Regions from separate parts of the Clostridium carnis genome, predicted to be linked through region 1. Evidence: predicted binding sites of a transcription regulator. Region 1 holds the regulator's gene; the other holds the start of a gene.
What was found. The regulator CtsR, encoded in region 1, represses protease genes until heat stress. The targets are predictions, from matches to a motif close to AAGGTCAANNAAGGTCAAAT.
Positions count from the first base shown of each region.

Region 1 (8,453 bases):
AAAGCTTTCTTTTCTCAATGCAGGCAGCTTTAGGAGCTGGATTCATAGGATACTTTATAGGAAAGAAAAAAAGTGATAAGAGAAATAAATCTATATAGTTTAAATAGTAAATATAGAGAAATTCATCCGCTAGAAAAAATATTTTTAGTAATAGTATCATTAGTTAGTTGTAGTTATACAAAAAATATTTATTTTATATGCTTCAATATACTATTAATCATAGTATTAAATTTATTAGCAAAAAATCCACTTAAAATAGTAAGTAAATTTTTAGCTATTATAAGTTTATTTTCACTATTCACAGCTATAACACTATTAATTGATAGATATACTATAAATTATATACTAATTTTAATTTTAAGAGGTATTAATGGAGGAGTATCTATAGGTTTCTTAGCGTTAACAACTCCAATAAATCATATTGTATATATATTAAGTAAATGGGAGTATACAAAAGATATTGGTGATATTATTAAATCTATGGAAAGATTTATTATTATTTTAGAGGATGATTTTTCAATAACATTAAAAGCAATAAAATCAAGAGCTGGATTTAATGGATTTAAAGGAAGCGTAATAGATTTTGGTAAGCTTTGTGGTGTTTCATTTAAAAATTTAATTAATAGATGGAAAGAAATTGATCTAGCATTGAAAAATAGGTGTTATATAGGACGTCATAATTATAGTTATAATTTTAATAAAAATAATAAAATTATAATTGGAATTATAATTTATACTACTATAACAATAATATTAATTTAAAGAGGCTATCGCATTAAAGGATATAGATATACTATATAGTATATTAAAATTTCTTTGTGCGGAAGCCTCTTTAAATTTTACTTCTTAAAAAATTCTTCTTTTACTTCTGATAATAAGTTTGAGTTTAAGATTATATCATATCCTGTAAAAGCCAAAGATAATGCAGCTTTAATACATTGATCCATAGCAAAATCGGAAATAGTAGCACTAGCAAATTCCTTTGTACCATACTTAATGTTAGGATTATCTACTATAGATATATAAGGGTGAATGCAAGGTAATTTCTTACTTACTACACCAAGACTTAAGCCTGAATATACATCTCTAGGTCCATTAATATTTATAATTCCATTTTCTTTAAGGTTATGACTAAATAACCTATTTAGCGTTCTATTAGTTAATAGCTCTTCATTTTCAGGCTCATAAAGAGATATAGAGTATTGGACTCTAATTAGCTTTGATACATATATAGCAATTTCTCTAAGTTTACTCTCAGCTAATCTTGCAAGATCCATATCTTTAGCTCTAATGTAGAATTTAGCTTCTGATTCTAAAGGCATTAATAATGGGGTAAATCCACCTTGTGATAGTATAGAATTTATTTCTATATCTTCAGGGAAGCCTTTAAGTAATGAATTTAGGATATTAAATGTTAATAAGATACCATCTAATGATGTATAACTACCTTTATTTAAAAAGCTTAGTCCACTATTACCAATAAACTTTATATTTAAAGGAATAATTGCTGAAGAACTACCACTTTCAGATGTAATAATATCAGGATGTGCAAGCAAAACAACATCTATGTCGTCAAAGACTCCTTGTTTAACCATAACAGATTTAGTTCCACCTAAATATTCACCAGGACAACCTATTATAATAACTGTACCACCACATTTTTCAATTATTTTACCAAGTGATAAAGCTGCTGCAATTGATGTAGATGTAAGTAGGTTGTGTCCAGTTAAGTGACCTTCGCCAGGAACAGCATCATATTCACATAAAAAACATACTTTAGGATGGCCATTTCCCTTAGAAGCATAAAAGGAAGTTTTTAAATCTAAATAATTTGTTTCAATATTAAAATCATATTTTTTTAAAAAGTTAGTAATATACTCACAACTCTTATGTTCATTATAACTGTCTTCAGGATTATCAAATAAATACTTATTTAATTTACATATATCTTCTTTACAAGTAGATAAATAAGAAATCATATCTTGTTTCATAGAACTTATTCCTCCCAAATTATCTTTTTCTTTAATTTTCCCTTAAAGTGAAAAAAATATTTATAAATTTTATTGTTTTAAAAAAGAATAAAATTTGTTTTATTAGTTCAGAATTAAAATAGTAAATTATGAAAGGGTGGGGGAAATGAATATAAAACCTAAAGAAATTTATAAATATGATAATAAAAATCAATGTATTATTTGTAGAAAAGAAAAAGATAATGGTATAATTATAGCTAAAAGACTATTATGCCAAAGCTGTTATAACAAAATAGCTAATTGTAGTATAGAAGATGCTAATTATAAATTTTACGTGGACAAGATAAAAGAAAATTTAATTAGTAAATTTAACATATAGATTAAGAGGTAAAAATAATGACAAGAGGAAAGTTTATAGTATTTGAAGGTGGAGATGGTTCAGGAAAAAGTACAATTTTAGAAATGGTGTACAACTATTTAATAGAAAATAATATAGAGTGTATTAAGACTCGTGAGCCTGGTGGAATAAAAATTTCTGAACAAATAAGAGAAGTGATATTAGATCCTAAAAATACATTAATGGACGGAAAAACAGAAGCATTATTATATGCTGCTGCAAGAAGGCAGCATTTAGTAGAAAAAGTTATAAAAGAATTAGAAAAAGGGAAAATAGTACTTTGTGATAGATTTGTATACTCCTCCTTAGCTTATCAAGGATATGCAAGAGGATTAGGAATCAAAGAGGTATTTGAAATAAATAAATTTGCGATAGATGATTATATGCCGGATTTAAGTATATTATTTGATGTATCCCCTGAAATTGGATTATCTAGAATATCTAAAAACAATGAAAGAGAAGTAAATAGACTTGACCTTGAAAAAATAGATTTTCATAAAAAGGTTAGAGAGGGATATGATATTATTTACAAGGATAATTCAAAGGATATAATAAAAATAAATGCAGAGAAATCAGTAGAAGAGGTTTTTGATGAGGTAAAGAATATAGTTTTAAGAAAAATAAATGAAAAATAAAACGTATATTAATAAAATTTACTTAATTTATACAGCATTTATGATAAAATATTATTAGGGTATTATATTTTAGGGGAGGATTTAATATGAAGTTAGTAATAGCAATGGTACAAGATGATGACGCACTAGATTTAGTAGATGCAATAACTGAAGCAGGCTTTAGAGTTACTAAGTTAGCAACAACAGGAGGATTTTTAAAATCCGGTAATACTACCCTTATTATAGGGGTAGAAAAGGATAAAGTTCAAAGCGTTATAGATGTTGTTGAAGAAGTATGTAAAACAAGAAAGCAAATGATAACAACACCAACGCCTATTGCTGGAAACACAGATATGTATATGTCATATCCAATAGAAGTTCAAGTTGGTGGGGCAACAATTTTTGTTGTTGATGTAGATCAGTTTATTAAGATATAAAATTAACGGAGGATTGCATGAGAAAATTTATAGGACATAGTAGTATAATTAATAGTTTTGAAAAAAGAATATTGTCTGGTAATATTTCTCATGCACATCTTATAGTAGGGGAAGATGGAATAGGAAAAAGTAGCTTAGCTAAAAAGTTTGCTGTTAAAATTTTAAATGGTGAAGAAAATAGAAACTATGTTGATATTATAAATTATAGATGTAAAAAATCTTCATTTGGAGTAGACGAGGTAAGAGATATTATTGAAGAAGTAAATAAAAAGCCATTTGAAGGTGATAAAAAGGTTATTATTATTCATGATGGAAATAAGCTTACAACTCAAGCTCAAAATGCTTTACTAAAGACAGTAGAAGAACCACCAAGGGGTGTATTTATAATGATTCTTTGTGAAAGTCTAGAGCTAATATTAGATACCATAAAATCTAGATGTCAAATATATAAATTAACACCATTATCTAAAAATGAAGTAATAGAATACATTGAAATTTTAAATAAAGATATAAGTGATGAAGAAATAACATCAGCAGTGGCTTATAGTGAAGGAGTTCCAGGTAGAGCTGAAAGATTTTTGACAGATGATAAATTAAAAAGTTTGAGAGAATTATTATTGGACTTGCTTGGGCAAATTGGGAAAAGTGACTTAGAAAAGATATTAAGCTTTGAAAATGAGCTAAATACATATAAGGATAAAAAAGAAGAAATATTAAACATTTTAGCCTCCTTTATAAGAGATATAATGGTTTATAAAGAAGTAGAAAATATTAGCGGAATAATAAATGGGGATAAAATAGAGGTTATAAAACAATTAGCTATAGATATGTCGTATAATAAGCTTAATGGTATTATAGAAAAAATAGGAGATACTAGAATTAATCTAATTAGTAACTCAAATTTTTCTATTACAATAAGAGTTATGCTTATAGACTTTATGGAGGTTTAAATATGATAAAAGTTATTGGAGTAAGATTCAAAAAGGCTGGAAAGATATATTATTTCGATCCTAAAGATTTAAATATACAAAAGGGAAATTATGTTGTAGTAGAAACAGCAAGAGGAATTGAGTTTGGAGAATGTGTAATAGGAATTAAAGAAATTCTAGAAACAGATATAGTCGCACCATTAAAAAGTGTTATAAGAGTTGCAGAGAAAGAAGATATAAATAAACATAAGGATAATAAGGTAAAAGAAAAAGATGCTCTTGAAATTTGTTTGAAAAAAATAACAGAGCATGGATTAAACATGAAATTAATAGATGTAGAGTATACATTTGATAATAATAAAGTTATATTTTATTTTACAGCAGATGGAAGAGTTGATTTTAGAGAATTAGTTAAGGATTTAGCAACAATATTTAAAACTAGAATAGAGTTAAGACAAATTGGTGTTAGAGATGAAGCTAAGATGCTTGGTGGATTAGGACCTTGTGGTAGACCAATGTGTTGTTCTACGTTTTTAGGTGATTTTGCATCAGTATCTATAAAGATGGCAAAGGAACAGAATTTATCATTAAATCCAACTAAAATATCAGGAATATGTGGTAGATTAATGTGTTGTTTAAATTATGAACAAAGCACATATGAAGAAATTAGAAAGAGATTACCTAGAGTTGGTTCAATAGTTAGAAATGAAGAAATGCAAGGTGAAGTTGTAAGCAATAACACAGTAAAAGAAAGTGTTAAGGTAAAATATAGAAGAGGCGATGAAGAGGTAGTAGAAGAGTTTAGAATAGAGAATTTAGAGCTTATTGAAGGAGTTTATGAAGATTCAGTTGAAGATTCAGATATTAAATTAGAAGTAGAACTACCAGAAGATAAGAAGTTAATTAGAGATCTTATAAAAGATAATTAGGAGGATTAGTAATGAAATCTTTAATAAAAGTAAGCAATATTAATACAAATAATGATGTAATTAGCATTAGAGAGGCTATATCTAATAATGAAGGAGTAATTGCCTGTGAAGTAAATATGTTAAAGAAAGAGGTTAGTATAGTATATGATGATAGAAGTATAACAATAGAAGATATAACTAACTCAATAGAAGAGAAAGGGTATAGTGTTATATAAACGATATAATTATACAATAAGTACTAGAAATAGATAATTTATTCATTCCTCTTTAAAAATTAAAATCATTGTGCTAAAATAGATATGAAATAAATTCAAAAAAATTAGGAGGTGCTTTTTATGGCATTCGTAATTCAAGATTCATGTGTAAACTGTGGTGCATGCGCTGCAGAATGTCCAGTAAATGCTATAAGTCAAGGAGACACTCAATTCGTTATAGATGCAGATACTTGTATCGATTGCGGAAACTGTGCAAATGTTTGTCCAGTAGGAGCTCCAGTTCAAGAGTAATCTAAATGAAAAAACCGTCGATTGACGGTTTTTTTTATTCTTTAGAAAATTATATCAAAACATAATTTATAGATAACTTCTAGTATAATCTTAAAGTTAAAAAGATTATACTTTATAACTTTTTTAGGTAAAGAATCTAATTTGAAAAAGGTAAAAGGATAACTGTATTTTTATTTTCAAAATTTAATTCATCTGTTTTTAAGATAGTAGATTTATATTTAATTACATTTTTCATATTAGATAAAAATTTATGGGGGCCATCTAAAAAGAAATATTCATTACAAGTTCTATAGCACATAGGTATAATGTATTTAGGGCCAATAGAAAGTGCTAATTTTGATGCTGTATATCCATCTAAGTAAAAATGCCCTCCAATAGGAATAAATAAAATATCTATATCTGTAAGAGTTTTTAATAAATCTTCATCAAGCTTATGTCCAAGGGCTCCTAAATGGCAAAGTTTAAGACCATCAATTTCGAAAATATAAATTATATTTTCACCTCTTTTAGTTCCATTCATATTATCTCTATAAGATAAAAATCCATTTAATGAAAGAAAGTCATTTTCAAAAGAACAAACGCTATTTATAATTTTACACTCGTTATCTACAAAATCTAAAATATTTTTATGATTATGAGTATGACTAAAAGTAATTATATTAGATTTAAAATCATATTTTTTAATAGTAGAAATTAATTGTACAGGATCTATTAAGATACGTTTTCCAATAGAATTTTTTATTATAAAGCTTGAACCACCAATCCATTGAATTTCCATAAAAATCACTCCTAAAAAAACAATATAATTATTTTTTGAAAAAACCTATAAAATAATTCCTATTTTTGAAAAATATATAGTGATTTAATATATTTCACTACTAAAATTATATTATAAAGGGTAAAACTTATAAAATGGACATAATAAAAAGAATAATATATAATGAAAGTCAAAGAAGGTCTATTTAAAATATAGGTTTAAGAAGGTGAAAAAATGGCAATAATTTCAGATACAATAGAAAGTTTTATAAAGAATATGATAAATGAAGAAAGAGGAAAGCAAATATTAATTCAGAGAAATGAATTAGCAGACAAGTTCTCTTGTGCTCCATCACAAATAAATTATGTATTAACTACTAGATTTACCTACGAGAAGGGGTATCTAATCGAAAGTAAGAGAGGTGGAGGTGGTTGTATAGTTATTAGAAAAGTGACATATGACAATCAGGATAAAAGATTAGATTTAATAAGAAATTCCATAGGTAGTAGTATTACATATAAAGGAGCAATATCAATTCTTGATCATTTAAAAGACTCTAATGCAATTACGCATAAAGAGTATGAAATAATAAAAATTTCATTAAATGATAGAACATTAATTACAGCAGAAGATAAGAATAAAATAAGAGCAGATATATTAAAAGGAATTATAACGGTAGTTTTATCATAATATGAATACTAAATTAGTTGTTTTAAATTTATCTGTTAATGAGGTTAAATATAGCAATAGGGTATGGAGGTATATATATGATTTTTGGGAGGTTTACTGAAAGAGCACAAGTAGTGCTGGTTGAAGCTCAAAAAGAATCACAATATTTTAAACATGGTTATATAGGAACAGAACATATTCTTTTAGGGATCCTTAGGGAAAATGGATATGCAGGACAGATATTATATGCCAATGGGGTTACAATAGAAAAAGTTAAAAAAATTATTGAAGAGTATTTAGGGTTTGGAGATATAGAAATTTCAATAGGAGAAATGTTACTTAATCCAAGATCTAAGAGGCTATTTGATGATAGTTTAGCTAAGGTAAGAAAGTATGATCATACTTATATAAGTCCTGAGCATATATTATTATCATTATTAGAGGATAAAGAGAGCATTGTATATAAATCAGCAGCTAATTGTAGCAAAATAGATTTAAATATAATAAAAGATGAACTTAATAAATATTTATCAGGTAAAGAAGTAGATGGTTTAAAATCAGAAGAAAAAGAAAAAAGGAAGAATATAAAAACTCCACTATTAAATCAATATGGTAGAGATCTTACTACTATGGCTAAAGATGGTAAGCTAGATCCTGTTATTGGACGAGATGATGAAAATCAGAGAATATTAGAAATCCTTTGTAGAAGGATAAAAAATAATCCTTGTTTAATTGGTGAACCAGGAGTAGGAAAAACTGCAGTTGTAGAAGGTCTAGCACAAAGAATTGTTAATGGAAATGTTCCAGAAATATTAAAGGATAAAATACTAATTTCTATTGATTTAACTTCTATGATAGCAGGGGCTAAGTATAGGGGAGAATTTGAAGATAGATTAAAGAAAGTAATGGATGAAATTAAAAGCAGAGAGGATATAATAATATTTATTGATGAAATACACACAATAGTTGGAGCTGGTGGAGCTGAAGGTGCAATAGATGCTTCAAATATACTAAAACCTGCATTAGCAAGAGGGGAAATAAAGTGTATTGGTGCAACAACTATAGAAGAATATAGAAAGCATATAGAAAAAGATACTGCTTTAGAGAGAAGATTTCAACCAGTTAATATAGGAGAGCCAACAAAAGAAGAGACATTAGAAATTCTTAAGGGCCTTAGAGATAGATATGAGTCACATCATATGGTAAAAATAACTGATGAAGCTCTAGAAGCGGCAGTAGAACTTT
Region 1 is NZ_BAAHYS010000001.1:1,525,987-1,534,439, forward strand. Features, by position in the region: gene ACYQ1T_RS07185 (energy-coupling factor ABC transporter substrate-binding protein) at 1-98, shown strand, start outside; gene ACYQ1T_RS07190 (CbiQ family ECF transporter T component) at 73-762, shown strand; gene ACYQ1T_RS07195 (zinc-binding metallopeptidase family protein) at 840-1,991, opposite strand; gene ACYQ1T_RS07200 (sigma factor G inhibitor Gin) at 2,137-2,349, shown strand; gene tmk (dTMP kinase) at 2,367-3,002, shown strand; gene ACYQ1T_RS07210 (cyclic-di-AMP receptor) at 3,089-3,418, shown strand; gene ACYQ1T_RS07215 (DNA polymerase III subunit delta') at 3,436-4,368, shown strand; gene ACYQ1T_RS07220 (PSP1 domain-containing protein) at 4,371-5,276, shown strand; gene ACYQ1T_RS07225 (heavy-metal-associated domain-containing protein) at 5,288-5,491, shown strand; gene ACYQ1T_RS07230 (DUF362 domain-containing protein) at 5,612-5,782, shown strand; gene ACYQ1T_RS07235 (MBL fold metallo-hydrolase) at 5,919-6,560, opposite strand; gene ACYQ1T_RS07240 (CtsR family transcriptional regulator) at 6,774-7,229, shown strand; gene ACYQ1T_RS07245 (ATP-dependent Clp protease ATP-binding subunit) at 7,307-8,453, shown strand, end outside.

Region 2 (8,453 bases), 500 kb from region 1:
ATTGGTATTAAAGGCAGAAATAAAAATATAATTATTAAATATATAAAGAATATTATTGATGTTTCTACCCTTGTAAAATATACAATAGCTGGTGGTAAAAATATAAAGGCTGTAAATAAATAATTAAGTATTAATAATTGTATCATCTTACTTGCAAGTACTATACTTGGTTTTATTGGAAGTGACATTAAAATCTCATAATCTTTAGATGAGAAAAGTACACCTTGTGATTTATATAATGATGTAAATACTGTAACTCCAACACTACCTATTAACCCCATAACTAATAACATATCTAAAAAACCAATTTGGCTTAATCCATCTGCTAATAAAGATGAATAAACTATTCCTGTAAACCCTACTGATACTAATGCAAATATAATTGCTATTGTTAAAAGAGCCATTTTAAATTTTTCTGATTTTGACTTTTCCTTTAAAAATTTATTTATGCCTATAGAGCTAATTAAATTTATTTTTAATAATATTAAAAGGTTATTCATTTTCTATCAACTCCATAAATAAATCTTCTAGCGTATTATTACCTTTAACATCTGAAGTCTTTCCTTCGGCTACTATTTTTCCATCTTTTATAATTGCAATCTTATCACATAATTTTTCAGCAACTTCTAACACATGAGTTGAAAAGAATATTGCTGTTCCATTAGAACATAAATTTTTCATTTCTTCTTTTAATGTATGTGATGCTTTAGGGTCTAATCCTACAAATGGTTCATCTAATATAAGTAATTTAGGTTTATGGATTAAAGCAGAAATTATAGCAAGTTTTTGTTTCATACCATGGGAATAAGATGATATTAAGTCTCCAAATGAATTTGTTATTTCAAATTTATCACCATAAAATCTTATAAGTTTTTCCCTTTCTAATTTTGAAACTCCAAAAATATCACTTATAAAATTTAAGTACTGTATTCCAGTTAATGATTCATATAAATCTGGATTATCAGGAATATATGCAAATCTTTTTTTACACTCTATAGGATTTTCTTTTATAGAAATTCCATCTATATATATTTCACCTTCTGTAAAGTCTAATATTCCAACTATAGCTTTTATCGTTGTTGTTTTACCTGCTCCATTATGTCCAATAAATCCGACAATTTCTCCACTATTAACAACTATAGATAAATTATCCACAGCTTTTTTTCTGTTTTTATAACTTTTTGATAAATTTCTTATTTCTAACATATTTACGCCCCCTTTTTAGATATTCTACTTGTTATATATATACTATAACAAGTAGAATATCTTTACAAGTATTTTATATATTTTTCATTTTAATATACAAATTTTTTATTACATTATATTTTCCCTCTTTACAGCTTTTCCATATATGATAAAATTATATGGTCGGTATTCTAATGAAGCTGAACAAAACAAAAAAAATTTAATTATTAACGAATTATATCCATTATGGAATAAGAACGGAGGAACAAATTATGTTAAACGCTAGAGGGATGGGAAAATCTCGCGAACATGTAAGAAAGATGGTAGTTGTAGCAATGCTATCTGGTATTTCAATTTTTTTAGGTGTATCAGGACTTGGCTTTATACCATTACCCCTTTTTAAACTTACAATTATGCATATACCAGTTATAATAGGTGCAATAATTGAAGGCCCTATTGTTGGAGCTTCAATTGGATTAATTTTTGGATTATTTTCTTTATATCAAAATATAACTGCACCTACAGTTATGTCTCCATTTTTTTATAATCCTATAGTATCTTTATTACCTAGAATGTTAATAGGTATTGTGGCTTATTATATGTATGTGCTATTAAAAAATAAATTTAAAAATAGTAAATTAGCTATTGGTATAGCAGCTATATGTGCTTCTCTAACTAATACTATAGGGGTTCTTGGACTGATTTATTTAATATATTTTCAAAATTATGCTGAAATACTATTAGAAAAAGGAACTATAACTTCTATTTCCACAAGTACTGTAACGCTAGGAGTTCTTGGTATAATAACTACTAATGGTTTACCTGAAGCTATATTCTCAGCATTAATTGCAGTTCCTGTAGTAATTGGAGTTTTTAAAATTAATAAAAAGAAAATTTAAAAATAATAAAATAATTTTTTTATAAATAAACACCATGAAACTTTGATTTCATGGTGTTTATTAGTTTGTACCATTTTATTCTTGTTTTTATCACTTTTCCCTGTATTTCATTTATTTTTATAGTTTATAAAAAATTAATTTACATAAGATAATAGTGCAAAGCAAACAAGCTTAGCAAAATAAAAAACTTTTTATTAAGTTTTAAGGAGGAGTTTATTATGGCAAAAACATTAGTACCAGAAGCTAAAAATGGTTTAGCAAAATTCAAAAATGAAGTAGCTGGAGAAATGGGAGTGCCTTTCACAGACTACAACGGAAATCTTTCTTCAAAACAATGCGGTAGCGTTGGTGGAGAAATGGTTAAGAGAATGGTTCAACAATACGAATCAACTATTAAATAAATTCAAAATTAAAAATTTTGATATTTAAGATTAAGGAGGAATTTATCATGGCAAAGACATTAGTACCAGAAGCAAAAAATGGTTTAGCAAAATTTAAGAATGAAGTAGCTAGTGAAATGGGAGTTCCTTTCACTGATTACAATGGAAATCTTTCTTCAAAACAATGCGGTAGCGTTGGTGGAGAAATGGTTAAAAGAATGGTGGAGCAATACGAATCAGGCATCAAGTAATTTCTTAAATATAATCTATAATATTAAAATGATAAGTATTAATACTACTAAGTATTAATCTTTAGGAGGAATTTATTATGGCAAAAACATTAGTACCAGAAGCAAAAAATGGTTTAGCAAAATTTAAGAATGAAGTAGCTAGTGAAATGGGAGTTCCTTTCACTGATTACAATGGAAATCTTTCTTCAAAACAATGCGGTAGTGTTGGTGGAGAAATGGTTAAAAGAATGGTTCAACAATACGAATCAGGAATAAAATAATATCCAAATAAAAAAGAAGCACATTTGTGCTTCTTTTTTATTTGGAGCGAAAGACGAGACTCGAACTCGCAACATTCACCTTGGCAAGGTGACGCTCTACCATTGAGCCACTTCCGCAAGTGGTGGCTTACCCGGGAATCGAACCCGGTACACCTTGATTAAAAGTCAAGTGCTCTACCGATTGAGCTAGTAAACCAAATGGCTGGGATAGCAGGATTTGAACCTACGAATACCGCAGTCAAAGTGCGGTGCCTTACCGCTTGGCGATATCCCAGCGTCTGGGGTGAACGATGGGACTCGAACCCACGACAACCAGTGCCACAAACTGGCGCTCTACCAACTGAACTACATTCACCACTTATGGTGCGTGTTAAGAGATTCGAACTCCTGGCCCACGCCTTAGAAGGGCGTTGCTCTATCCAGCTGAGCTAAACACGCATACACATTACGTTGTATATAATAACCCGAAATATATTGTCCTGTCAACATAAAACTTTAAAGTTCTAAAATAGAAAAAAATCTGAATTTTTTATATTATTCTATTTAATTCTTTACTTCTTTTGACTTTGATAAATTAGAATGGACTATAATTGACTTTAAACCTTACTTAAAATAAAGCTACACAACTTAATGTGTAGCTTTATATATATAAATTATTGTGTTTTTATAGTTATTTCATCATTTTTTCCATCTATTGTTACTTTTGACCCATAAATTATTTCACCCTTAATTATCTTTCTTGCTAGTGAATTTTCAAGAGTATTTTGAATATATCTCTTTAAAGGTCTTGCCCCATATACCATATCATATCCTTCTCTAGCCATTATTCCCTTAGCTTCATCTGTTACTTCTAATGTTATATTTCTATCTTTTAATCTATTTTCTACATCCTTTAAGAATATATTTATTATTTTCTTAATGCCACCTTCAGATAAAGGTTTAAACATTATAATATCATCAACTCTATTTAAGAATTCTGGTTTAAATCTTAATCTCATTTCATTCATAACAGATTCTTTTATTTTAGGTTCTATACCATCTTCTTTAGTATTTTCTAATAAATAGCTACTTCCTATATTTGATGTCATTATAATTATCGTATTTTTAAAATCAACAGTCTTTCCTTTATTATCTGTTAATCTACCATCATCTAAAATTTGTAAAAACAGATTAAATACATCTTCATGAGCCTTTTCTATTTCATCAAATAAAATTACACTATATGGATTTCTTCTAACTGCTTCTGTTAATTGACCACCTTCATCATATCCAACATATCCTGGAGGCGCTCCAACTAATCTTGATACTGCATGTTTTTCCATATATTCAGACATATCTATTCTTATTATATTTTCATCTGAATCAAATAAATTTCTAGCTAAAGTTTTTGCAAGTTCTGTTTTTCCAACTCCTGTTGGACCTAAGAAGATAAATGATCCAATTGGTCTATTTATATCTTTAAGACCAGCTCTCGCTCTCAAGATAGCATTTGTTACGGATGTAACAGCTTCTTCTTGACCTATTACTCTTTTTTGCATTTCATCTTCAAGTCTAAGAAGTTTTTCTCTTTCACCCTCTAAAAGGTTACTTACTGGAATTCCTGTCCATTTTGATAAGATTTCTGATACCTCTTCTTCTGTTACCTCTTCTTTTAATAATGCACCTTCATAATTTTCTTTAACTTCAACTTCTTTTTCTTTTATTTGTTCTTCTATTTTTGGTATTTCGCTATATTGAATTTCTGCTGCTCTATTATAATCATAGTTTCTTTGAGCTACTTCTAATTCTCCTCTAGTTTCATCTAATTTTGTTTTTAAATCTCTAAGGTTTAATATTGCATCTCTTTCCTTTTCAAATTTAGCAGTCATTTCATCATTTTTATTTTTAAGCTCTGCAATATCCTTTTCTAAAACTTCTAATTTCTTTTTAGACCCCTCATCTTTTTCTTTAATTAATGCTTCTCTCTCTATTTCTAATTGAAATTGTCTTCTTCTAATTTGATCAAGTTCTGTTGGAAGAGAATCTATTTCTGTTCTAATCATAGCTCCTGCTTCATCTATTAAATCAATTGCTTTATCTGGTAGATATCTATCTTGAATATATCTATCTGAAAGTTTAGCAGCTGCAACAATTGCAGAATCATGAATTCTAATTCCATGATGTATTTCAAATCTTTCTTTTAATCCTCTTAATATAGAAATAGCATCTTCAACTGTTGGCTCTTCAATTATTACTGGTTGAAATCTTCTTTCTAGCGCTTTATCTTTTTCTATATATTGTCTATACTCATCAAATGTAGTTGCTCCTATACAATGAAGTTCTCCTCTTGCAAGTAGTGGTTTAATTAAGTTACCTGCATCCATTGCTCCATCTGTTTTACCGGCTCCTACAATAGTATGAATTTCATCTATAAATAAAATTATTCTTCCTTCACTACTTTGAACTTCCTTTAGTACAGCCTTTAATCTTTCTTCAAACTCTCCTCTATATTTAGCACCTGCAATTAACGCTCCCATATCTAATGAAAAAATAATCTTATCCTTAAGCCCTTCAGGTACATCTCCTCTTATTATTCTTTCAGCTAAGCCTTCTACTATTGCAGTTTTACCAACTCCAGGCTCACCTATAAGTACAGGATTGTTTTTAGTTCTTCTTGAAAGTATTCTAACGGCCCTTCTTATTTCATCATCTCTACCTATAACAGGATCTAATTTATGCTTTTTAGCTAAATCTGTAAGGTTTGTTCCGTACTTTGCAAGAGCATCATATGTTCCCTCTGGATCTTGAGTTTCTACTCTTTGATTACCTCTTACCTCTGCTAAAACTTTCATAAAATTATCTTTATTTATATTATATTTATTTAACAAAGTCTTAGCTGGTCCATTTTTATCTACTTCTATTATTGATAGCATTAAATGTTCTACACTTATATAAGAATCCTCAAACTTTTTAGCAATATCCTCTGCTTTTACTAAAACTTCTTCTATTTGTCTTGTTGCATATACTCCTGATTGATTTGCTCCATCTCCTAATACTTTAGGCATATTATTTAATGCATTATTTATATCTGTCTTTAAAGCTTTAACTTGCACTCCCATTTTAGTTAAAATATTAGGGATTAGCCCATCTTCCTGCTCAACTAGAGCGGAAAATAAATGAATTACCTCCATTTGTTGATGATTATTTTTTACTGCAATTAAACTAGCATCATTTAAAGCTTGTTGTACTCTTAAAGTCATTTTTTCAATGTTCATAGCTCTAGCCCTCCTTATCTTTAACACATTTTATTTTTTACTATATTTTTATTTTAATACTAAAGTCAAAGAAAGTCAAAGTTTATTTTTGAAGAAATTTATAACTTTTTAACTATAATTTTTCATTTTATATTTTTTTAGGATATAATAAATTTATATGCAATTGAAAGGTGATGATTTTTATGAGAAGAGAGTATGTAACTTATCCATTGGATTTACCTATAAAAATATCTTATGCGAATATAAAAGAGTATCCAATTCATTGGCATAACTCTATAGAGATATTATATGTATTAAAAGGAAGCATTAATGTGAATATTGATACAGACTCTTTTGAAATATTAGAAAAAGAATTAGAAATAATTAATGTAGATGAAGCACATAGAGTTTATAGCTCTGAGGATAATAGAGTACTTATATTCCATATAGATCCTTATTTCTTTGAAAAATACTATAAGGATATTAATAATATATTCTTCTATACAAATACAACTGATGATGGTGCACAAGAAGGAGATGAATATGATATTTTACGATACTTCTTGGCTAAAATCTTATGTGAAACAGTTCAAAAAATAGAAGATTACAATGAAGAAATTGAATCTATTTTAGTTGATTTATTATATCATCTTATTAACAATTTCCACTATTTAACTTATGAAAAGGAAGAATTAAAAGAAAAAACAGAACAACTTGCAAGATACCATAGAATATATAAATATATTTTCAATAACTATGATAGTAATATAACACTTCAAGATATCGCTAAAAAAGAGTTTTTAAGTCCTCATTATCTTTCTCATGAAATAAAGTATGCAACTGGATATAGCTTTACTGATTTAGTTAATTTAACTAGAGTTGAGGAGTCTGTTAAGTTATTATTAGATACTGATCTTAGTATTTCTGATATATCTGATGAAGTTGGTTTCTCTCATGTTAGGTATTTAAATAAAAATTTTAAAAATTATTATGGATGTACTCCTCTTCAATATAGGAAAAAAAATAAATTTACTGAAGAAGAACTTGAAAAGTTAATAAATATAACTTCTTTCCCACTATCTGAAGCACTAGACCACCTTTCCTATGAATTAGAAGATTATGAGAGATTTAATTATGAAAATAAACTTTGGAAAATTCATATAGATATGGATAAATCTCTAGATACCTTCAATAAAAATTACAAAGAAATTATAAATCTTGAAGATGCTTTTGATTTATTAATTGAGGATAATAAAGATATTTTAGAAGAAATACAAGAAGAAATACACTTTACTTATGCAAGACTTGAAAATTTATTTAATAATGATATGGGTGTTTTCCCAAATTCAGATTTTTATAATTGGAATAAAGCTAAAAGTGTTATTGAGTTTTTAGATTATATAAATTTAAATCCTCTAATTTTACTTGATAATCCTGAATTTACATCAGATAAATATAAACAAGTTCTTAATAGCTTTTTTGAGTATTTTTCTGAAATAGAATATATAAATATTGCTAAATTTAAATTTCAATTTACCCCTAACATTCCTTTAACTGTAAAGGAAGAAATATCTATTATGCTTTCAGAGTTATATAATCTTGAGGTTTTATCTGAAGATTTTATTTGTGATAAAACTTTAAATAAAATATATGATACTGCTTTTATGCTTCCATATATTATTCATAATACAATTTTTAATGGTAACTCATTAAATTCTTTAAGAGCATTTGATGTTCTAGAAAAGGAAATTAGACTAACTAATGAAGTTTTTATAGGGGCACCTGGAATAGTTAATGATATGGGAATTAGAAAACCTTCTTACTATGCTTACTATCTATTAAGTAAACTAGGAGATGAAGTAGTATACCTTGATAATGGTTGTATAGTTACAAAAAAAGAAGGCGAATATTCCATTCTTTTATATTCTTATAATGATGATTTAGAATCTCTTGCAAATTTTGAAGATATATATACCAAACGTGGAAAAAGAAAAGTTTATAAGAAGAAAATTTCATTAAATATAGAAAATATAAAAAAATCCTCTAGGATAATAACATATGAAGTTAATGAAAATGTAGGTTCATCATATAATTATTGGCTTTCAATGGGTTCACCTGATAGATTAAATAAAGAAGAAAAAGAAATACTTCATAGAGCTTCTTTTCCTAAAATAGACTTTAAATATTCTAAAAAGAATACTATTCTTAATATAATTACTGAAGTTAATGGATATGGTGCAAAGCT
Region 2 is NZ_BAAHYS010000001.1:2,026,634-2,035,086, reverse strand. Features, by position in the region: gene ACYQ1T_RS09800 (putative ABC transporter permease subunit) at 1-500, opposite strand, end outside; gene ACYQ1T_RS09795 (ABC transporter ATP-binding protein) at 493-1,206, opposite strand; gene ACYQ1T_RS09790 (ECF transporter S component) at 1,458-2,084, shown strand; gene ACYQ1T_RS09785 (alpha/beta-type small acid-soluble spore protein) at 2,303-2,485, shown strand; gene ACYQ1T_RS09780 (alpha/beta-type small acid-soluble spore protein) at 2,533-2,715, shown strand; gene ACYQ1T_RS09775 (alpha/beta-type small acid-soluble spore protein) at 2,793-2,975, shown strand; tRNA gene ACYQ1T_RS09770 (tRNA-Gly) at 3,018-3,092, opposite strand; tRNA gene ACYQ1T_RS09765 (tRNA-Lys) at 3,096-3,171, opposite strand; tRNA gene ACYQ1T_RS09760 (tRNA-Gln) at 3,175-3,249, opposite strand; tRNA gene ACYQ1T_RS09755 (tRNA-His) at 3,255-3,330, opposite strand; tRNA gene ACYQ1T_RS09750 (tRNA-Arg) at 3,337-3,413, opposite strand; gene clpB (ATP-dependent chaperone ClpB) at 3,629-6,229, opposite strand; gene ACYQ1T_RS09740 (helix-turn-helix domain-containing protein) at 6,412-8,453, shown strand, end outside.
Region 2: the regulator CtsR is predicted to act here: its motif matches at 6,291-6,310, upstream of clpB (ATP-dependent chaperone ClpB).